DNA from 4 places in the Streptomyces sp. NPDC088124 genome. Region 2 is predicted to be linked to each of the others. Evidence: riboswitches for the same ligand, from Rfam matches in the RefSeq annotation. Region 2 holds a riboswitch; each other region holds the start of a gene.

Region 1 (5,440 bases), on a different contig from region 2:
GACAACGAACCACCGAACCAGAAGTCACCCGACCAGCCCCACAACATCCACACCCCACCCGAGAGAAACAAGCACCCACCACACAGCCCGTACTCACTCCCACACACTCAAAACGACCCACAAATCACTCAGGGGCGTGAACCGGGCAGGGGCGTGAGCCGCGGGACGGAGTGAGCCGTACGGGAGCGCCCCCGCGTCGCCGCACGCGCCGCGCCGCGTCAGTGTTCCAGGGGGAGAAGGTCCGGGCGTTTCGCCGCTATGTGGTCGCCGGAGGACTCGCCGCGCAGCCTGCGGCCGATCCAGGGCACCAGGTACTCGCGTGCCCAGTGGATGTCGTCGCGCCGTACTTCGAGGGTGCCGCGCGGCGGCAGCGGCGGCCACGGCTGGTCCGGGTCGGCGGGCACCTCGACGCCCAGCACCTGCCCGGCGCGCAGCGCGACCCGGGTGTGCCCCTCGGCCGACAGGTGGAGCCGGTCGCCGTCCCAGGCCCGCCGGTCCTGGACGGTCCTCAGGGACCAGAGGTCGAGCACGGGGCAGCCGTAGCGGTCGGCGATGGCCCGGGTGTGCTCGTTGAACGTGGCGATCTTGCCGCGCAGATGGCGAAGCACGGGCACGCCCCGGGTGTCGAAGCCGGTGGCCAGCATGACCGTGCCGACGGAGCCGGTGAGGTCGGCGACGGCCCGCTCGAAGCGTTCCGCCACGTCGTCGGGGTCGGTGCCGGGGCGGATGATGTCATTGCCGCCCGCGCAGAACGTCACCAGGTCCGGGGCGAGTTCCCTGGCGCGGGGTATCTGTTCCTCGACGACCTGGTCGAGGAGCCGGCCGCGTACCGCGAGGTTGGCGTAGCGGAAGTCGCCGTGGACGGGGTCGGCCGTCGCACCGGAGACCGGAAGCTGATCGGCGAGCAGGACCGCGAGCCGGTCCGCCCAGCCGACGAACAGCCCGTCGGGGCCTGGATCTCCCACACCCTCGGTGAAGCTGTCACCGATCGCCGCGTACGACCCGAATGTCTTGTCTCTTCTTGTTCTCGAATCGTCTGCCACAGCGGGACATTTTCCTCCCGGCGATGTGACCTACGCGACCGTAGGCGGGTGTTGACTCAGGGTGAGAAACACCATCGGTCAATTTTCCCTCAAGCGGGAATAGCGCAAAGCCCCGAGGCCCGGCACCGTATGGGTGCCGGGCCTCGGGGTGGAGGAAACGCGTCCGGGGCGGCCGGACGGATCAGATGGAGACGCCGTTCTGCCGGAGGAACGCCAGCGGGTCGACGTCCGAGCCGTAGTCCGGGCCCGTCCGGATCTCGAAGTGCAGGTGCGGTCCCGTCACGTTGCCGGTGGCGCCGGAGAGGCCGATCTGCTGGCCGGTGGAGACACTCTGGCCGGCCGAGACGGAGAGGGAGGAGAGGTGGGCGTACTGGGAGTACATGCCGTTCTCGTGCTGGATGACGACCTGGTTGCCGTACGCGCCGCCGTTGCCCGCGGAGACGACGGTGCCCGCGCCAACGGCCTTCACGGTGGTGCCCGAGGGGGCCACGAAGTCCACACCGGTGTGGTAGCCGCTGGACCAGCTTCCGCCGGCGGCGCGGTACGCGGTGCCGACCCCGATGCCGTCGACCGGCAGGGTGAAGCCGGACGCGCTGCTCTGCGCCGCGGAGTCGGCGGCGGGCGCCTCGCTCCGGGCCGTGGAGGGCTCGGCGGACGAGGAGTCCTTCGAGGACTTGGCCGACTCCGCCGACGCGGTGGACTCGGAGGGCTTGGCCACCCTGGACGACTTCGAGGCCCTGGTGGGCGCCTCCGAGCGGGCGGCCGAGGCCTTGCCGTTGATGGTGAGCTTGAGGCCGGGGTGGATCAGCCCGGGATCGTCGCCGACGGCGCGGCGGTTGTCCTCGTACAGCCGCTGCCAGCCGCCCCGGACGTGCTGCTCCTCGGCGATCTTGGAGAGGTAGTCGCCCGCGACCACGGCGTACGTACGCACCGTGGTTCCGGCGGTTCGGCTCACCTGCGTCGCGGCCGCTCCCTGCGGTGCGGCGGCCGGCGCGGACTGCGGTGCGGCGGCGAGCGCGGCCTGCGGGGCCGTGGCGGGCGCGGCCTGCTGTGCAGCGTGCGCGCCGGTGGCGCCGATGAGCGGCAGCGCGATGGCGGCGCCGCCCGTGCCGGCGGCGATGAAGCCGCGGGAGAACGGATTGGTCCTGGGGCGGCGGTGCTTACCCTTCGCGGGCATGGCGAATTCCTCTCCGGCGCCTACGAGGTGAGCTGTCGGGTTCGGGCTGGAGCTGCCCGGCCGCGCGTGGTGCGCGACTTCACCCCTAGCCGTCCCTGACGTCGGAACATCGGAACGGCGTACTACCTGGGTCCCCCGCTCCTGCCACGCGTGATGGGTGGATGGTGTCCCCGAGGCGGCGGCAGGATTCGGCGTTCCGCTCGGATTGAGGGTGAACGTAGGCGAGTGGGACGGCCGGAACAAGCCACCCTTTTCCCTCGGTGACGCACCCTTCCCTGCGCGCCGAAGATCGCCCGTCACCCTGCGTGGAGACCGCCCTCCAATTCCCTTTCGAGGTGGCCCTTCCCTTTCGCACCGTCACCACGGAACGTCACGGATATGATCCTGCTCACCAGCCGGAGCCCATCTCCCCCACGATCGGGGCAGGTTATCCGGAATCACTCAATCCGGACAGCGCACCGTTTGGACGGTTTCGCCCCACCCGTCCCCTTGTGATCCGTGGACTCCCCGGCCCTCCGCCGTACTGATGAGCACACCGGCCGATGTCGTAGGGTCGGGGACCGACGCCGCCGGCGAGCAGCGCCGAGGGCAGACACGGAGGAGCAGGCGTGACGCAGCAGTCGCCGCAGGTCCCGTCCACCGAGCCCGAACTGTCCGGAGTACGCAACTTCCGTGATGTCGGCGGCCTGCCGGCCGTGGACGGACGCCGGGTGCGGTACGGCGTGCTCTACCGCAGCGGCCACCTCGCCCACGCCACCGCCGACGACTCCGCCTTTCTCTCCACCCTCGGTCTGCACACGATTTTCGACTTCCGCAATTCCGCCGATGTGAAGCTCGACGGCGCGGATGTCGAACTGGCGGGCGTGCGCCATGTGAACATCCCGCTCTCCGACCCGGCCGAAGGCGCCCAGTTCTGGCGGATGGTCCGGGACGGCGACCTCGACCTGCTCCGCTCGCTCCTCTCGGAGGGCAGAGCGGCGGCCCGGATGACCGCCTCGTACCGCGCGATCATCACGGAGCGCACCGCCGAGCACAGCCGGCTGCTGCACGCGCTGGCCGAGGACAGCGTCCCCGCGCTGCTGCACTGCGCGGCGGGCAAGGACCGCGCCGGGCTCTCCGTCGCCGTGTCCCTGCTCGCGGTCGGTGTCGAGCCGGAGGCGATCACGGCCGACTACCTCAAGTCGAACGACCCGCACCGCCGCTACGCCTTCCGCCGCAGCGACCGGTCGCCCGCCGGAAGGTCCGGCGAGGTGATGGAGTTGCTCAGCCCGCTCTTCGACGCCCGCGCCGCCTATCTCGACGCCGCCTTCGAGGCCATCGGGAAGACCTGGGGCTCCACCGACCGCTATCTCTCCGAAGGCCTCCGGCTCGCGCCCGAGACCCGCGAACGGCTGCGCGCCCGCCTCCTGGACGAAGGCTGACGCCACGGCGAGCGACGGACGGCGTCAACCGCAAGGGACGGCGCCGAAGGCCTGGGCCGCTACCGCCCCTGGGCCCCGACGTGGAAGAGGAGGTAGAGGAAGCCCGCGAAGAGATGGCCGGCCACCAGATAGGCGAAGAGCCGGATCACCAGCCCTCGCGGGAACTTCTTCTCCTCGTCCATGACGCGCGGGCGCGGGGGCACCTGTTCCCGGCCGCCCTCGGCGGGCGCCGGACGCTCTGTCTCCGACATGGATGGGACCTCTCTCGGCGGGTCGGACATGAGGATCAGACATGAGGAGCCGAGCCGCCGACGCACAGGTCGGCGGCCGGGCTCTGGAGCAGGGTGTGGACGAAGAGGAGCTCGGCCCCCTCGGGTCCGGCCGCCGCGATGCGGTGCGGGGTGAGCGAGTCGAAGTGCGCGCTGTCCCCGGGGGCGAGCAGATGCACGGTGTCGCCCAGGCTCAGCCTGAGCCGCCCGTCGAGCACGTACAGCCACTCCTCGCCGGGGTGCACCCGGACCAGGTCGCCCTGTGCCCCGTACGGCACCTCCAGCCGCAGCGGCTGCATGGCGCGTCCGGGGCCGCCCGCCTGGTGGTAGGTCCAGCCGTCGGCCTCGAAGGGTTCCGCCCGGCCGCCCCGGACGATCGGCTCGCGCTCCGGCGGCACCTCGCCGAGCAGCTCGGAGACGGTCGTCCCGTAGATCCGGGCCAGCCCGAGCAGCATGGGCAGCGAGGGCTGCCGGTGCCCCGTCTCCAGCCGCGAGAGATGGGCGGGGGAGAGTCCGGCCCGCCGGGCGGCGGCCTCCAGGGTGAGCCGGCGGCCACGGCGCAGCTCACGCAGGCGCGGCGCGACGTCGGGAAGATGATCGGAAAGCGGGTCGGGCAGCCCGTCGGCCGCCTCTCCGGCGGAGGGTGTGCTCATGCGTCCATTGCGCCAGGGACTTTCCCCCCAGGCAAATTTCTTGCCCAGGAGGCAAAAATACCCGACGCGGATCGGCCAGGCCGGCCGCTGTCTTACAGCCCGCGACTGTCTAACGGCCCGCGACGGCCTGCTTCACCAGTGTCCTGCCGAAGTCCCACATGAGTCCGCCCCCGCCATGTGCGTCGTCCATCACGGCGATGAAGGCGGCCACGAAGCGGTCGACCTCCCGCTCCCCGATGATCAGCGGTGGAATCAGTTTGATCACTTCGAGGTGGTCACCGGAGACCTGGGTGAGGATACGGTGCTTCTGCAGCAGCGGTACGACGACCATCTGGGCGAAGAGTCCCTTGCGGGCGGCCTGGAGCATCGTCCAGCGCCCGCGCAGCTTGATCGAGTCCGGCCGGCCGAACTCGATGCCGATCATCAGGCCCCGGCCGCGTACGTCGTGCAGCAGCTCGTAGCGGTCCACGAGGGCGGCCAGCCGTGACCGCAGCAGGTCCCCGGTGGCGCGCGCCCGCGCGACGATCTCCTCGTCCTCCAGCACCGAGAGGACGGCCAGCCCCGCCGCCATGGCCTGGGCGTTGGAGCCGAAGCTCGCGGAGTGGACCAGGACCCGGTCCATCGAGGAGTAGACCTTCTTGAAGATCCAGTCCTTGCCGAGGGTCGCGCCGACGGGTACGTAGCCGCCGGAGAGCGCCTTCGCGACACAGACGAGGTCCGGCTCCACGCCCTCCTCGTGCTGGTACGCGTAGAAGTCACCGGTCCTGCCGAGGCCGGTCTGCACCTCGTCGGCGATGAGCAGCGCCTTGTGGCGGTGCAGCAGTTCCTGGGCGGCGCGCAGAAAGCCGGGCGGCGCGGCGTGGACGCCTTTGCCCTG
Region 2 (5,440 bases):
GCCGGGCTGCCCGACGCCTGGGAGCTGCTGGACGACCCGGCCTGGGTGGAGTGGCAGGGAGGCCCCGCGCACGAGTACACCGTGGTGGTGTGAGGCGGACGGTGCCGGGTGCTGACTGCCGGGTGCCGGGTGCCGGGTGCCGGGTGCCGGGTGCCGGACCGGGCGCAGGCGCCACGCTCCGCCGATTGTCAGTGGCCGGCCGTAGCCTTGGTCCCATGTTCGCTTCTGCTGCCACCCCGGAGTCCGCGTCCCCGTCCCCTGTCAGATCCGCCGCTGTGGTGAACGCGGAGATCCGCGCGCTGTGGGCGCGTGCGGGCAGTGCGCTGTCCTCGGCCGAGCAGGAGCGTTACCAGCGGCTGCTGGTGGAGTGGGCCGCCGCCGTGCGGGCGGATGTCGTCGAGGCCGCCTAGGGCCTGTCGTTCGGCCCGGCTGGGCGCCCTTTCGGCCGTGACCGCGGAATTGGTAATGATCTTGCTCCGGATGGCGTAGAGTCATCTTCAACGGCGCGGGGTGGAGCAGCTCGGTAGCTCGCTGGGCTCATAACCCAGAGGTCGCAGGTTCAAATCCTGTCCCCGCTACTGCGAAGAAGACGAAGGCCCGGATTCCTGGTGAATCCGGGCCTTCGTCGTGTTCCCGTTCCCTGATCCGCGTCCCCGGGGATCCGTGTCCCGGGCTCGCGCTTGACCTTTACGTAACGTCAACTTCTACCGTGAATGTCATGGAGTGGTCGATCCAGGACATCGCGAAGAAGGCCGGTACGACGAGCCGTACGCTCCGGCACTACGGCGAGCTGGGGCTGCTGGAGCCCAGCAGGACCGGCGTCAACGGATACCGGTACTACGACCAGGAGGCCCTGGTCCGGCTGCAGCGGATCCTGCTGCTGCGGGGGCTGGGTCTCGGGCTGCCGGACATCGCCCGGATCCTCGACGGCCAGCAGGACACGGCCGCCGCCCTGCGCGGCCATCTGGGGCTGCTGGAGCAGGAGCGCGAGCGCATCGGTCGGCTGATCGCGTCGGTGCGGACCACTCTCCACAAGACCGAGAGCGGAGAGGAACTCATGGCAGAGGAAGTGCTCGACGGCTTCGCGCACACGCGGTACGAGCAGGAGGTCACCGAGAGGTGGGGCCGCCCCGCCTACGAGAAGGGCGACCGCTGGTGGCGCTCGCTCGGTGAGGAGGAGCGCCGGGCGTTCCAGGAGCGGCACGAGTCGATCGCCCGCGACTGGGGGCGTGCGGCCGCGGCAGGGCACGACGCGTCCGGTGAGGAGGCGCAGGCGATCGCCCGGCGTCACTGCGACTGGCTGGCGGTGACCATGGAGCCCACCAGGTCTTATGTCATCGGAGTCACGGCCCTGTACGTCGATGATCCACGTTTCACCGCGGCGTATGACAAGTACGGTGAAGGTACGGCTGTGCTCGTGCGGGACGCCATGAAGGTGTACGCCGAGCGCCACCTGACCGACTGAGCGTCTCCACATCGGCCTCCGTGCCCTCGCATCGGTCTCCGTAGCCCAGTCGGCCGACCGCGGGTCGCCGCCCGCCGCGGCGGCGGCCAGCCTGGGTGGAGCGCGGTGCCGTCCGCAGCCGTCGGCGGAACGGGCAGGAGACGACTGGTGGGGAAGCTCAGGAGAATCGGAGAACGCCTCGGCGGCAGAAGCAGACGGGACGCCGACGGCGCCGGGATTCTGGGCGCCGACGCCGCGGGGTTCTGGGCGACCGGCACGTACGGGCGGGACCATCGCCGGGATCCCGCCAGCGACCTGGGCCGGGCGGCGGACCGGGCGCCGTACGGTCCGGCCGGCCCGTACGCGCGGCGACTGGCCGGGCGGCGGCTCGTCCGGTTCCTGCCCGCCCTGGTGATCATCGGCGGGGTCATCCTCGACCTGGCGACGCCGACAAGGGTCACCTCGGCGCCGCTCTTCGCCGCCGCCCCGCTGACCGCGGCCCCGTTCTATCCGCTGTTCGGCACCCTGCTGGTGGCCGTGGCGTCGCTCGCCGCCGAGATCGCGCTCCGTGCGCATACCAACACGCTCACCACGGTGGTGTCGATCAGTGAACTGCTGACGGTGCTCGTCGTCTCCGCCCTCGCGCTCTACATCAACGGCGTCGTCAGACGCAGCGGCGAGCGGCTCGCCTCCGCCCGCGTCATCGCCGAGACCGCCCAGCGCGCCGTGCTGCCCAGACCCGCGGAGCGGATCGGCGGGCTGCGGGTGGCGGCGCGGTACGAGGCGGCGCAGGAGGGCGCGTTCATCGGCGGTGACCTGTTCGCCGTGCAGGACACGCCGTACGGGGTGCGGCTGGTCGTCGGCGACGTACGGGGGAAGGGGCTGGAGGCGGTCGAGGCGGTCGCCGTCATCATCGGGTCGTTCCGGGAGGCGGCGGAGCAGGAGAGCTCGCTGGAGGGCGTCGCGCAGCGGCTGGAGCGCTCACTTCTGAGGGAGGGGACGCGGCGGGACGGGCTCGATGTCTTCGAAGGGTTCACCACGGCCGTACTGGCGGAGATTCCGCACGGCGAGGGCGTCGTGCGGCTCGTCAACCGAGGCCATCCCGAGCCGCTGATCTGTCACGACGGCGCCGTACGGATGCTGGCGGCGCACGACCCCGCGCTGCCGCTCGGCATGAGCGAGCTGGGCGCGTGGCCCGACCGGGCCGAGCAGTCCCCGTACCCCGACGGCGCGACGCTGCTCTTCTACACGGACGGGCTCACCGAGGCGCGCGACGCGCACGGGATCTTCTACGTCCCGCGCGAGCGGCTGGACGGGCGGATCTTCCAGGGGCCCGACGAAATGCTCCAGGCGCTGATCGACGACGTGCGGCGGCACACGGGCGGCGGCAGCCAGGACGACATGGCGCTGCTGGCGGTCAGCCGGCCCTCGGAGGGGGAGCCGGAGCGGCGCAGGACGATGCCGATCGTGCCCTGAGCGCGCGGCGTCACTCATGGTGACCGATGAGTATCCCTCCGCATAACGTTTGACATACCGTCAAGTATGCGAGGCGGGTCAATGTGCTTCGAGCGCCGATCAACTCGCCCGGATGCGCGTTCTTGTGTCCCGGTACGTCCGTTGCGAAGTCGTTAACGATCATCGGGAACAGCTTGGAATAAGGCCCTGGTCTCTATTAACGTTCGATAACGCAGCGCGGTTGTCCCAGCCGTCGCCAGAGATGGCACCGTGCGCACGCGCCGAATCCCGCGAGGGAACCGGGGAACCACCAATTGGGGTGAATCGGGAGTTACCTGCCGCCTCGCGCGGCAGGGGACACCCGTAGGAGACCTTCCTGCTCCGAACCCGTCAGCTAACCCGGTAGGCGAGAAGGAAGGAAAGGAGCACGCCTCAGTGGCGTCCAACAAGCCTGCCCCCACGGTCACCTTCGAAACCCACTCCTTCGGCAGCGGCAGTGAGAACGAGGCGCCCGGGACCTGGGGGGAGTGGAATCCCACCGAGGAGTCCATCCGCCCCGTACGCGGCAGGCACCGCGTCGCCAAGCAGCGCAGCGGGCTCGCCCGTAGCTCCACGGTCCTGGGGGTCGGCGTCATCGCCGCCGTCGGCGCGGGCGGCATCGCCACCGCGCAGGACAAGCCCGCGGTCTCCATATCCCTGCCCGACGCCATCGCGGACAACCTTCCCGACGCCAAGTCCCTGCCGGGGATGGGCTCCCTGGGGTCGGACGACGCGGAGTCCGCGTCGGACGTGCTGGCCCGTGCGCCCCTGAGCACCGCCGGTCTGACCGCCGCGGACGCCGAGCAGGGCGCCACCGACGCCGGCGAGGCGCTGCGCGCCCGCATCCTCCAGCAGGCCGAGGGGCAGCAGGCGAAGGCCGACGCGACGCAGAAGGCGGCGGAGGAGGACGCGGCCGCCGAGAAGGCCGCGAGCCAGGCCAAGGCGCGGCAGAACGACGCGGAGAAGAAGATCGAGGCGGCCAAGAAGAAGGCCGAGGCGGAGGCCAAGGCCAAGGCCGAGCAGGAGCGTCTCGCCAAGCTGGCGGCCAGCTACTCCCTCCCCACCTCCTCGTACACCCTCACCTCCTCCTTCGGCCAGTCCGGTTCCCTCTGGTCCTCCGGCTACCACACCGGCCTGGACTTCGCGGCGCCGACGGGCACCCCCGTCAAGGCCGTGCACAGCGGCACCGTCAAGTCGGCCGGCTGGTCGGGTTCGTACGGCTACCGCACGGTCCTGGAGCTGGAGGACGGCACGGAGGTCTGGTACGCGCACCAGTCCTCGCTCTCCGTCAGCGCCGGGCAGAAGGTCTCCACCGGCGAGGTCATCGGCCGCGTCGGCGCGACCGGCAACGTGACCGGGCCCCACCTCCACCTGGAGGTCCACACGGCGGGCGGCACGGGCATCGACCCGATGGCGTGGCTGAACGGCAAGGGAATCAATCCCTGAGGCCGAAGCCCCGGTCCTGGAACCTCTGGTCCTGAGACCTCCCGGTCCTGAGGGCGGCAGGAGCAGCAGGACCGCCCGGAGCGCCCCGAAACGGAATAAGGCGCTCTGCGGCGGGGTTGAAGTGACGCATGACGACTTTGCGCACACTCGGCTCCTCCGACCTCAAGGTCTTCCCGCTCGCCCTCGGCGGCAACGTCTTCGGCTGGACCGCGGACCGTACGGAGTCCTTCGCCGTCCTCGACGCGTACACCGCCGCGGGCGGCAACTTCGTGGACACCGCGGACGTCTACTCGGCCTGGGTGGACGGCCATTCCGGTGGTGAGTCCGAGTCCGTCCTCGGCGAGTGGTTCGCCGCGCGCGGCAACCGCTCCGACGTGCTCCTCGCGACGAAGGTGGGCGCGCACCCGGAGTTCAAGGGGCTGAAGGCGGCCACCATCAAGGCCGGGGCCGAGGAGTCGCTGCGGCGGCTCCGTACCGACTACATCGACCTGTACTACACGCACTTCGACGACCCGGACGTCCCGGTCGAGGAGATCGTCACCGCCCTCGACCAGCTCGTCACGGAGGGCAAGGTGCGCGCCGTCGCCGCCTCCAACATCAGCGCGGAGCGGCTGGACGCCTCGATCGCCTTCGCGGAGCGCGAGGGGCTGGCCCGGTACGTCGCGCTCCAGCCGCACTACAACCTGGTCTCGCGCGACACGTACGAGGGCCCCCTGCGGGACGCCGCGGTCCGTCACGGCCTCTCCGTCGTGCCGTACTTCGCCCTCGCCTCCGGCTTCCTGACCGGTAAGTACCGCCCCGGCACCCAGGTGGAGAGCGCGCGGGCCGGGAGCGCGGGCGCGTACCTGGAGTCCGAGCGGGGCGTCAAGGTGCTCGCCGCGCTGGACCGGATCGCCGCGGCGCGCGGCGCCGAGGTCGCCACCGTCGCGCTCGCCTGGCTGGCGGCGCAGCCGACCGTCGTCGCGCCGCTCGCCTCCGCGCGCACGGTCGAGCAGCTTCCGGCGCTGCTCGCGGGCGCGGAGCTGGAGCTGACGGCGGAGGAACTGGCGAAGCTGA
Region 3 (5,440 bases), on a different contig from region 2:
GGTCGCCCTGGGGTCGGCGACGGTCGCCGTCGTCACCGCGTCCGGCGTGGTGCTGCCGCTGCTCGCGGGCAGCGGGGTACCGCCCGAGATCATGGTGCTGGCCGTCTCCTGCGGCTCGATCGCCTTCTCGCACGTCAACGACCCGGGCTTCTGGATGTTCAAGGAGTACTTCAACCTGTCGGTCATCGAGGCGATCAAGGCACGTACCACCTATACGACCGTGCTCTCCGTCCTCGGACTCGGCGGTGTGCTCCTCCTGGAACGCGTCCTGGACATCCTCAACATCTGACATCTGACATCTGACGTCTGCCCCTGTCCTCTGCCTCTGTCCTCTGCCACCTGTTCTCTGCCGCCGGCCCCCGCCCGCGCTCCCGGAACCGCCCCGCACCATCCGCACCCTGGAAGGACTCGCCCCATGAGCCAGCCCGTCGTCACCGGCTTCTCCGTGTATCCGGTGGCAGGCCGTGACTCCATGGCACTCAACCTCTCCGGCGCCCACGCCCCGTACTTCACCCGCAACGTCCTGGTGGTCCAGGACTCCGAGGGCCGGACCGGCGTGGGCGAGGTGCCGGGTGGCGAGCGCATCACCCGTACGCTGCGCGAGGCCCAACCCCTCGTCGTCGGAAGCCGGTTGGGCGACCACAAGCGGGTACTGCGGGCCCTGGGGGAGCGGTTCGGCGGCCGGGACGCGGGTGGGCGCGGGGAGCAGACCTTCGACCTGCGCACCACGGTGCACGCGGTGACGGCCGTCGAATCGGCGCTCCTCGACCTGCTGGGCCAGCACCTGGAGGTGCCGGTGGCCGCGCTGCTCGGGGACGGCAAACAGCGTGACGCGGTACGGGTCCTCGGCTACCTCTTCTACGTCGGCGACCCCGGCAGGACCGATCTGGAGTACGTCCGGGAACCCGGCGCGGACGTCGAGTGGTACCGCGTCCGCCGCGAGGAGGCGCTGACCCCGGAGTCGATCGTCCGGCAGGCGGAGGCGACGTACGAGCGGTACGGCTTCCGGGACTTCAAGCTCAAGGGCGGTGTCCTGCCGGGGGCGGAGGAGGTCAAGGCCGTACGCGCGCTGAAGGAACGCTTCCCCGGGGCGCGGATCACCCTCGACCCCAACGGGGCCTGGTCGCTGCGGGAAGCGGTCGAGCTGTGCCGGCCGCTGGTGGGTACGCTCGCGTACGCCGAGGACCCGTGCGGAGCCGAGGACGGGTTCTCGGGCCGGGAGATCCTGGCGGAGTTCCGCCGGGCCACCGGCCTGCCCACCGCGACCAACATGGTCGCCACGGACTGGCGCCAGCTCACCCACGCGATGGCGCTGCAGTCGGTCTCCATCCCGCTCGCCGACCCGCACTTCTGGACCATGCAGGGGTCGGTGCGGGTGGCCCAGCTCTGCCATGCGACGGGACTGACGTGGGGCTGCCACTCCAACAACCACTTCGACATCTCGCTGGCGATGATGGCCCACTGCGGGGCCGCCGCCCCGGGGGAGTACAACGCCCTGGACACCCACTGGATCTGGCAGGAGGGCCTGGAGCGGCTGACCGTGGAGCCCCCGCGCATCGTCGCCGGCGAGGTCGCCGTCGACGACACCCCGGGGCTCGGCGTCGAACTCGACATGGACCGCCTTCTCGCCGCCCACGAGCTGTATGCGGAGAAGAACCTCTCCGGCCGGGACGACGCCGCCGCGATGCGATTTCTGGTACGGGACTGGGAGTTCGACAGCAAGCGTCCCTGCTTGGTGAGATGAGGCATTGCCGCGATCATGTCCCGCATTTTGCCGCGGGGGAACGCGGCTGCGGTGCGAAGGCGTACCAAGGCGCGACAGGCCGTCAGAAGAATGAATCGCCCGGTGAATTCGGAGGCGCTCCGGTTCAATTCCCGTCGGGCGTTCCCAGTTGTCGGGGAGTGGGGTGGGAGGGCGATGGATCCTCCCGCCACCGGTGACCGATAAGGGTGTTTTGTCTGTATTTCCCGTTAAGTGAAGTTGAGTGGCGTTAGGGGCACTTGTAGCCTCTGACGCCTTTTGCCTGTCCGATTATTCCGTTACGTTCGTGACCTGTGTCACCCCCGTCTCGGCAGGTGGGCGTGGCGAGGCGGACGCTTTCTCTCCCAGGAGAGGAAAGTTGAGTTCCCGGGAGGCTCCCGAAAGGGCGATTGACCCGAAAATTCGGAACTTGTGCCGTCCTGATATCTCGCTTACGTTCTCGTCCATCCGGATGGAACGCCCAATCCTGCCGCTGTCCGGAGACCCACACACCTATCCGTCACAAGGCAGGAGCGGGGGACCCAGGTAAGTCGCCGGTCCGGATTTCCGGAACGGCTCGGGGTGAAGCCGTACGCACCGCCGTACGGCCGGGCATCTCCAGCCCGAACCCGACAGCTCACCTCGCAGGCGACGGAGAGGAATTCGTCGTGCCCAGAAACGCCAAGCACCGCCGCCCCAGAACCGGCTCGCTCGCCCGTCGCCTCGTCGCGGTCGGCACCGGGGGCGCGGCTCTCGCGATTCCGCTGGTCACCGCGGCCACCGCCCACGCGGCGCCCGCGACGGTGGAACACGTCCGTGCGGCCAAGGCCGCGGAGGCTCCCGCCGCCACACCGAAGACCACCGCCACGACCTATGTCGTGGTCGAGGGCGACTCCCTGTCGAAGATCGCGCAGGCCTACTCCATCAGCGGCGGCTGGCAGAAGCTCTACGAGGACAACCGGAGCGCCGTCGGCGCCAACCCGTCCCTCGTGCACCCCGGCCTCAAGCTGACCCTCAACGGGAAGAAGGCGGCCGCCCCGGCGACCACCGCCACGGAGACGAGCACGAAGACGAGCACGGAGTCCGCCGGGAGCGGCTCGGTCGAGCAGGCCGTCGCCAAGACGTACACCGACAACCTGGACGGCTGGATCCGCGAGGCGCTGGACATCATGGCCCAGCACGGGATCCCCGGCAGCTACGAGGGCATCCACCGCAACATCATGCGTGAGTCCTCGGGCGACCCGAACGCCATCAACAACTGGGACATCAACGCCCAGAACGGCGTCCCGTCCAAGGGCCTGCTCCAGGTCATCGCCCCGACGTTCCAGGCGTACCACGTGCCCGGTACGGCGATGGACGCCTACGACCCGGTCGCCAACATCACGGCCGCGTGCAACTACGCCGCCGACCGGTACGGCTCGATCGACAACGTGAACGGTCCCTACTGACCGGACCCGCGTCGCCCGGCGGGTGACGAACGCACCGGGCCCCGGCCCCGCCGTCCTGCGACGGCGGGGCCGGGGCCCGTTCGCGTACGTGTCACACGTATCGCACGGGTCACACCCGCCGCGCTCGTAGCTCCCGTACGCCCGCCACCGCCAGCACGAGCGCCGTGGCGCCCAGGGACCAGAGGAGCTGCGGGCGGGCCGCGTCGTCGAGGAGCATCAGCACGAACACCGTCGCCATCGCGGCGAGCGTCACCCACGTCAGGCCGGGGAACAGCCACATCCGCAGGACCAGGCGCTCCGGCGCCTCCCGCTCGACGCGCGGGCGCAGCCGCAGCTGCGAGACGGCGATCATCGCCCAGACGAAGAGCAGCACCGCGCCGACCGCGTTGAGCATGTACAGGAAGACCGAGTCGGGCCACTTCAGATTGAGCAGGACGGAGACGAACCCGAACGCCACCGACGCCAGCACCGCCCGCCGGGGCACGCCCGACCCGCTCACCTTCAGCAGGGCCTTCGGCGCCTCGCCCCGCTCGGCCAGCGAGAAGACCATCCGGGAGGAGCCGTACAGGTTGGCGTTGAGCGCCGAGAGCAGCGCCACGAACACCACGATGTTCATGATCTGCCCGGCCGACGGGATACCGATCGCGTCGAGGACCGTGACGTACGGGCTGAGCCCCGCCTTCTGCGCCGTCCAGGGCAGCACGGCCACGATGACCGCCATCGAGCCGACGTAGAAGAACAGGATCCGGTAGACCGCGCTGCGCACCGCGCGGGCCACCGAGCGCACCGGGTCGTCGGACTCGGCCGCCGCGATCGTGACGACCTCCAGACCGCCGAAGGCGAAGATCACGGCGAGCACCCCGGAGGTCACGCCCTGCCAGCCGTTGGGGAGGAAGCCGCCCTGCCCGGTGAGGTTGGCGAGACCGGCCGGGCGGGTGTCGGGCAGGACACCGAAGACCGCGAGGAGCCCCAGGACCAGGAACGCGACGATCGCGAAGACCTTCAGGGCGGCGAAGCAGAACTCGAACTCGCCGAAGTTCTTCACGGCGGCGAGGTTCGCGCCCGTGAAGACGACCATGAAGACCAGGACCCACGCCCACTGCGGTACGGAGGGCAGCCAGCCGTTGGCGATCCGCGCCGCCCCCGTCGCCTCCACGGCGAGCACGACGACGAGCAGGAACCAGTACAGCCAGCCGACGCTGAAACCCGCCCACCGGCCGAGCGCGCGCTCGGCGTGCACGGAGAACGACCCCGACGCGGGCAGCGCCGTCGACATCTCGCCCAGCATCCGCATCACGCACATCGCGAGCGCGCCCGCGATCAGGTACGAGACGACGATCCCGGGTCCGGCCAGCGCGATCCCGGCGCCGGAGCCGACGAAGAGCCCGGCGCCGATGACGCCGCCGAGCCCGAGCATGGTGAGATGGCGCTGCTTGAGCCCGCCGGCCAGCGGTTCGGCGGATTCGGCGGCCGGTGTGGCGGCGGGGCGGGGGGTGAGTCGGTCGTGCATGGGGAGAGCTCAGACTGCTTTCGGGGCCGGTGAGGGGGACGCGGTGGTGCGGTCCTCGCAGTCTCCCCGGACGCCCCCCGTCCAGGCAAAACGTTTCCGGACGCGACGACCGGCGCGCCCGCCCCGGGGCCCCGGGGCCCCGTCCGCCCCCCGGGTGCGGCGGCGGACGGGGCCGGACCTAGCCGGACCTAGCCGGACGGAGCCGGATGGAGCCGGACGGAGCCAGGACGGGGCGGGCTGTGCCGGAACGGGCCTACGCGTCGAGCGGCGGCCGGTGGGTCGGCGAGCCGGCGATGCTGCCGCCGGTCCGGGTGACCGAGGCGTCGAACTCGGTGATCGTGAGCTGGAAACCGACCGGGCGGCGGGCGGCGATCGGCTCCAGGTGCTTCTCCGCCGCCGCGAAGAGCTCGTCCGCTATCCGGCTCCTGAGCTCCTCGGGGCGGCCGGGCGCGATCGTCAGCCTGATCTGCACATGGCCATTGGCGGGCCCGCTCTCCGGACGGTCGCCGACCCGGGCGGCGGTCGCCGGCATGGCGAGCGTGCGGGTGCCCCAGCGGGGGAAGACGCCCAGGCCGAGCGCGGTCTCGTGCAGGACGTCGAGGAGCGTCTCGACGTCCAGGTCCTCGGCCAGGTTCGGGGTGTACTCGACGATGATGTGCGGCACCTTCGGATCTCGCTTTCGTGCGGCCGTACGGGAGACGCCGGGGCCCCGGCGCTACCGCGAGTCTGCCCGGACCGCGT
Region 4 (5,440 bases), on a different contig from region 2:
CTGATCTCCGGTCTGATCCGGGCCGGCGACCACGGTGAGCATTTGACCGAGAACGAGGCCGCGGCGATGGCCTTTATCATTCTGTTCGCCGGTTTTGAGACGACGGTGAATCTCATCGGTAATGGCATGTACACGCTTATGCGAAATCCGGCCGAACGGGAACGCCTGCAGAGTTCTCTGGCGGCCGGTGAGACGGGTCTGCTGGCGACCGGCGTCGAGGAACTGCTCCGCTACGACGGCCCCGTGGAGATGGCGACCTGGCGGTACGCCACCGAGCCGCTGACTCTGGGTGGGCAGCGGATCGCGGCAGGTGACCCCGTTCTCGTCGTGCTGGCCGCGGCCGACCGCGACCCCGAGCGCTTCCGTGACCCCGACGCGCTCGACCTCGGGCGCCGTGACAATCAGCACCTCGGGTACGGGCACGGCATCCACTACTGCCTCGGCGCGCCGCTCGCCCGCGTGGAGGGGCAGACCGCGATCGCCACTCTTCTGAAACGGCTTCCGGATGTGCGGCTTTCGGAAGAACCTTCCGATTTGCGGTGGCGTGGCGGGCTCATCATGCGGGGATTGCGCACGCTTCCGGTGCGGTTCACGCCATTGTCCGGCCGATAATTTTCCTGACGGTTCGTCAATACTGTGACTTTCACGTGATCTCTGCTGCATCGACTTGTGACAAGCATTCGAGTACCGCTACGTTCACGTCGACCCGGTAACACCATGCCGGAGTTGAATTGACAGTCACACGGAAGGCAACCGCATGTCCGGGAACGGCCGACACCGTCGACCTCGTCAGGCCCCAGCTCTTCTCGTCGCCGCCGGGGTGGCCGGATCCGCGATCGCGATCCCGTTGCTCGGGGCCGGCGCCGCCAGCGCGGCGGACTCCTCGACCTGGGACCGCGTGGCGGGGTGCGAGAGCGGCGGCACGTGGAGCGCGAACCTCAGCAACGGGTACTACGGCGGGCTCCAGATGTCCCAGGAGACCTGGGACGAGTTCGGGGGCGGCGACTACGCCGAGCGCCCCGACCTGGCCAGCCGCTCACAGCAGATAGCCGTGGCCGAGAAGGTCTTCGAGGCCCAGGGGGCGCAGGCGTGGTCCAGCTGCGCCGCCGTCTCCGGGCTGACGGAGGCGGTCGGCGGTGCGGTCTCCGGCGTCGTGGAGGGGGTGACGGGCGGCGGCAAGGGCACCGGCCCGTCCGGTACCCCGTCGGGCAGCCCTTCCGGGGACGCCTATCCGTCCGGTGACGCCGTGACGGACCCGGGCGCGGAAGCGGGCGCGGACGGCAAGACCTCCCCGGAGCCCAGCACCAGCCCGAGCCCGGGTGCCACCGGCTCCGCGGCCGGTACGGACGACGCCGAGGGCAAGGACGAGGCGTCCAAGGGCAAGCACCGCGGCCAGGCGGCCGACGAGAGTGCCTCGCCGGGCACCGCGGACGAGGAGCGTGCCTCGGGGGGCGGTCGCGCCTCCCGCGGGGCGGGCGGAGCCCGTGACGGGGCCGGGCTCACGGACGGTGTGGAGCGCGAGGTCGAGAAGGTCGTCACCACGGTCGGCGGCCACCTCTCCCTGGCGACCGGCGGGCAGAAGGTCGTCGGCGGCTGGGTCTGAGCAGCCGGCAGCGAGTTCCGGAAAGCCGCGCCTCCAGGACGGAGGCGCGGCTTCCGCGTTCCCGGGGCCGTCCCGGGGCCGTCGCCGAGCCGTCGCCGACGTATCCGGGCCGTCGCCCACCGGGCCCGTACGCACGGCTTCCAGGCCGCCGTACGCGTGGCTTCCCGCTCCCGGCGCCGCCGGCGGCCCCACCGTGACCCGCGCCGGGCCGCAGCGCCCCGTCGCGGCGCCCCGTCGCGGCGCCCCGCCGCAGGGCCGTGGTGAGTGACTCCAGGGCTGTAGTGAGTGACTCCGGGGTCGGAGTGGGCGACCGGGGTGAGTGCGCCCGGTCCCCGGGCCCTCGGCGGAACGGGTGACTCCGGCGGCCGTCCCGCGGCCGGAACGAGTGACTCCGCGGCCGGAGCGAGTGACTCCGCAACTGGAACGGGTGACTCCGCGACCGGAGTCGGCGGCCGGGGCGAGCGACGCTCGAACCGGAGCGCCCCGCTCCAGGGCCGGAGCGGGTGAGTCCGGAACCGGTACGGGCGAGTGCCGTTGAACGGCGCCCCGTTGACGCCTCTTCGGTCGCGTCCGTCCTGGCCAGAGCCTCCGATCTCCGCCCGGAACGCGGGCAGTTAGCGACCGTATGTCCACTTCTGGGCAAGTGAGACAAGGGTCTCTTTGCCGCAACTCGGGCTCTTCGCCTCGCCGGTTGATCGAATCCGGTTCTCACCTGCGGAAACGTATTGTCCCTCGGAGGAGGTAAGGGCGTTTTTTCCTGGATGTGCTCCTTTGAACAACCGGCAGGGCTGTGATTACGGTCTGAACCGCTCGCACCGCGGGCCTCGTCGACCGTCACGCCGAATCCTGCCGTCGGTCGGGGGGAGTAATCGTCGCTTCGTGCGCCGAAGGCAGGAGCGGGGGACCCATAGGTTTGCGCCGGGCCCGGCCGTCGAGAGACGGCCGGCGGCCGGCTAGGGGTGAAGCCGCGTGTGCGAGCACGCGGCCGGGCAACTCATTGGCCCGAACCCGACAGCTCACCTCGTAGGCGTCGGTGAGGAGATGCGTTCATGCTGCTGCGTTCCAGCAAGGCCAAGCACCGCCGCCCGTCCGTGGCCATCCGCTACGCCACCCTCGCCGGGATCACCGGCGCGGCCGTCGCGGCCCCGCTGATCGGTGCCACCGCCGCCTCCGCCGCAACCGCCTCCGAGTGGGACCGGGTCGCCCAGTGCGAGTCCGGGGGCAACTGGTCGATCAACACGGGCAACGGCTTCTACGGCGGCCTGCAGTTCACCCCCTCCACCTGGGCCGCGTACGGCGGTACCGCCTACGCCCCCCGCGCCGACCAGGCCTCCAAGTCCCAGCAGATAGCCGTCGCCGAGAAGGTCCTCGCGGGCCAGGGCAAGGGCGCCTGGCCGAGCTGTGGCGTGGGCCTCTCGGGCGCCGCGTACAACGGCGGCTCGGGCTCCGGTTCCGGCTCGGGCTCCGGCTCCAACTCCTCCAGCTCCGGCTCCAACTCCTCCAGCTCCGGCTCCGGTTCCTCCAACTCGGCCTCCGGCAGCTCCAGCGGCTCCGGTACGAAGAAGTCCGCCGCGACCCGGCAGGCGCAGCCGCAGCAGTCGACCCGTGACGAGGCGCAGCCGGCCTCGCGCGGCCAGAACCGTCCGTTCACGATCAAGAAGGGGGACGGCGAGTACAAGGTCAAGTCCGGCGACACCCTCTCCAAGATCGCCACCGCCCACAAGGTCAAGGGCGGCTGGAAGAAGGTCTTCGACCTGAACAAGGACATCGTCCGTGACGCGGACGTCATCTACCCGGGTCAGCAGCTCCACCTGCGCTGACCCCTTCTCCCCGGCCCGGCGCGTCACCCCCGTACGCGCCGGGCCGGGCCCCGTTCCCGCCGCTGCCCGCCATCCGGTCCCGCTACCGGCGGGTAGCGGCGGTCTGTGCGAGCGGGAGCGTCTTAGGGGGCGGGCACCGGCTGGCCGATGACCCGGAGCCGGTTAGGCTCATGTCGCAAGGCCAAGAGACCCTGCACCCACGCGTCACATCCCAGAAGGAGATGCTCGTGCCGTCCATCGACGTCGTCGTAGCCCGGGAAATCCTGGACTCCCGAGGCAACCCCACGGTCGAGGTCGAGGTCGGCCTCGACGACGGCAGCACCGGTCGTGCTGCAGTCCCCTCCGGTGCCTCCACCGGTGCGTTCGAGGCCGTCGAACTCCGCGACGGAGACGCCGGCCGCTACCTGGGCAAGGGTGTCGAGAAGGCCGTCCTCGCCGTCATCGAGCAGCTCGGCCCGGAGCTGGTCGGGTACGACGCCACCGAGCAGCGTCTCATCGACCAGGCGATGATCGACCTGGACGCCACCGAGAACAAGGGCTCGCTGGGCGCCAACGCCATCCTCGGTGTCTCGCTCGCCGTCGCGCACGCCGCCTCCGAGGCGTCCGACCTCCCGCTCTTCCGCTACCTGGGCGGCCCGAACGCGCACCTGCTGCCCGTTCCGATGATGAACATCCTGAACGGCGGCTCGCACGCCGATTCGAATGTCGACATCCAGGAATTCATGATCGCCCCGATCGGCGCGGAGTCCTTCTCCGAGGCGCTGCGCTGGGGCGCCGAGGTCTACCACACGCTCAAGAAGGTCCTGAAGCAGAAGGGCCTCTCCACCGGCCTCGGTGACGAGGGCGGCTTCGCGCCCAACCTGGAGTCCAACCGCGCCGCGCTCGACCTCATCCTTGAGGCGATCAAGGAGGCCGGTTACGTCCCGGGCCGCGACATCGCGCTCGCGCTCGACGTCGCCGCGTCCGAGTTCTACAAGGACGGCAGCTACGAGTTCGAGGGCAAGTCGCGCTCGGCCGCCGAGATGACCGAGTACTACGAGGAGCTGGTCGACGCCTACCCGCTCGTCTCCATCGAGGACCCGCTCTTCGAGGACGACTGGGCCGGCTGGAAGGTCATCACCGACAAGCTGGGCTCCAAGGTCCAGATCGTCGGCGACGACCTCTTCGTCACCAACCCGGAGCGCCTCGCCCGCGGCATCGAGGAGGGCTCGGCCAACGCCCTGCTGGTCAAGGTCAACCAGATCGGCTCGCTGACCGAGACGCTGGACGCCGTCGAGCTGGCCCAGCGCAACGGCTTCAAGTGCATGATGTCCCACCGCTCCGGCGAGACCGAGGACGTCACGATCGCCGACCTCGCGGTGGCCGTGAACTGCGGTCAGATCAAGACCGGCGCCCCGGCCCGCTCGGACCGCGTCGCCAAGTACAACCAGCTGCTGCGCATCGAGGAGATCCTCGACGACGCGGCGGTGTACGCGGGTCGCAGCGCGTTCCCGCGGTTTCGCTCTGCGAACAGTTAAGAGGATGCGCTCTGCGAACAATTAAGAGGATGCGCTCTGCGAACAGTTAAGAGGATGCGCTCTGCGAGCGATTAAGAGGATGCGTTCCTCCAACAAGAGGATGCGTTCTCCAACGGCTGAGAGAACACGCAGCGCGTAACCCATACCGTCGCGGGCGCTCATCCGCCCGTCGTACGGACGTCCCCGGCCGCGGTCCCGTACCGTGTCCGGGGACGTCCGTACATGACAGGGGAGGCGGGCCATGGCCGGGAACCGGGACCGGTTCTCCACCTCGACCAGGCTGCGGCTGCTCGGTGAGCAGACCGCGGCGAGGGTCTACCGCTCGCAGAACCGCAGGCAGGACCGCCGCTCCCGGCTCACGGGGCGCGCGGCCTTCCTCGCGCTGGTCGTCTGCACCCTGGTGGTGGCGCTCGCGTATCCGATGCGGGAGTACGTGTCGCAGCGGAACGAGATCGCCGAGCAGGAGCGGCTGAGCCAGGAGGCGCAGCGGCGCGTGGCGG

The links. Region 2 has a riboswitch for cyclic di-AMP ahead of AB0P17_RS13575 (M23 family metallopeptidase). Riboswitches for the same ligand answer to the same signal wherever they lie in the genome.
Region 1: another riboswitch for cyclic di-AMP. It lies ahead of AB0P17_RS18035 (LysM peptidoglycan-binding domain-containing M23 family metallopeptidase); the one in region 2 lies ahead of AB0P17_RS13575 (M23 family metallopeptidase).
Region 3: another riboswitch for cyclic di-AMP. It lies ahead of AB0P17_RS10655 (LysM peptidoglycan-binding domain-containing protein); the one in region 2 lies ahead of AB0P17_RS13575 (M23 family metallopeptidase).
Region 4: another riboswitch for cyclic di-AMP. It lies ahead of AB0P17_RS06940 (transglycosylase family protein); the one in region 2 lies ahead of AB0P17_RS13575 (M23 family metallopeptidase).

What each region holds. Positions count from the first base shown of each region.
Region 1 is NZ_JBFBJB010000019.1:147,765-153,204, reverse strand. Features, by position in the region: gene AB0P17_RS18040 (SGNH/GDSL hydrolase family protein) at 219-1,043, opposite strand; gene AB0P17_RS18035 (LysM peptidoglycan-binding domain-containing M23 family metallopeptidase) at 1,225-2,220, opposite strand; cyclic di-AMP (ydaO/yuaA leader) riboswitch at 2,225-2,390, opposite strand; gene AB0P17_RS18030 (tyrosine-protein phosphatase) at 2,829-3,641, shown strand; gene AB0P17_RS18025 (DUF6126 family protein) at 3,701-3,892, opposite strand; gene AB0P17_RS18020 (XRE family transcriptional regulator) at 3,928-4,563, opposite strand; gene AB0P17_RS18015 (aspartate aminotransferase family protein) at 4,673-5,440, opposite strand, start outside.
Region 2 is NZ_JBFBJB010000014.1:23,231-28,670, reverse strand. Features, by position in the region: gene AB0P17_RS13600 (hypothetical protein) at 1-93, shown strand, start outside; gene AB0P17_RS13595 (hypothetical protein) at 216-410, shown strand; tRNA gene AB0P17_RS13590 (tRNA-Met) at 505-578, shown strand; gene AB0P17_RS13585 (MerR family transcriptional regulator) at 719-1,465, shown strand; gene AB0P17_RS13580 (PP2C family protein-serine/threonine phosphatase) at 1,817-2,920, shown strand; cyclic di-AMP (ydaO/yuaA leader) riboswitch at 3,169-3,323, shown strand; gene AB0P17_RS13575 (M23 family metallopeptidase) at 3,335-4,384, shown strand; gene AB0P17_RS13570 (aldo/keto reductase) at 4,513-5,440, shown strand, end outside.
Region 3 is NZ_JBFBJB010000010.1:64,410-69,849, reverse strand. Features, by position in the region: gene AB0P17_RS10665 (gluconate:H+ symporter) at 1-289, shown strand, start outside; gene AB0P17_RS10660 (enolase C-terminal domain-like protein) at 416-1,744, shown strand; cyclic di-AMP (ydaO/yuaA leader) riboswitch at 2,242-2,405, shown strand; gene AB0P17_RS10655 (LysM peptidoglycan-binding domain-containing protein) at 2,410-3,189, shown strand; gene AB0P17_RS10650 (amino acid permease) at 3,299-4,699, opposite strand; gene AB0P17_RS10645 (hypothetical protein) at 4,953-5,363, opposite strand.
Region 4 is NZ_JBFBJB010000006.1:128,105-133,544, forward strand. Features, by position in the region: gene AB0P17_RS06930 (cytochrome P450) at 1-612, shown strand, start outside; gene AB0P17_RS06935 (transglycosylase family protein) at 821-1,603, shown strand; cyclic di-AMP (ydaO/yuaA leader) riboswitch at 2,476-2,648, shown strand; gene AB0P17_RS06940 (transglycosylase family protein) at 2,656-3,423, shown strand; gene eno (phosphopyruvate hydratase) at 3,645-4,940, shown strand; gene AB0P17_RS06950 (septum formation initiator family protein) at 5,182-5,440, shown strand, end outside.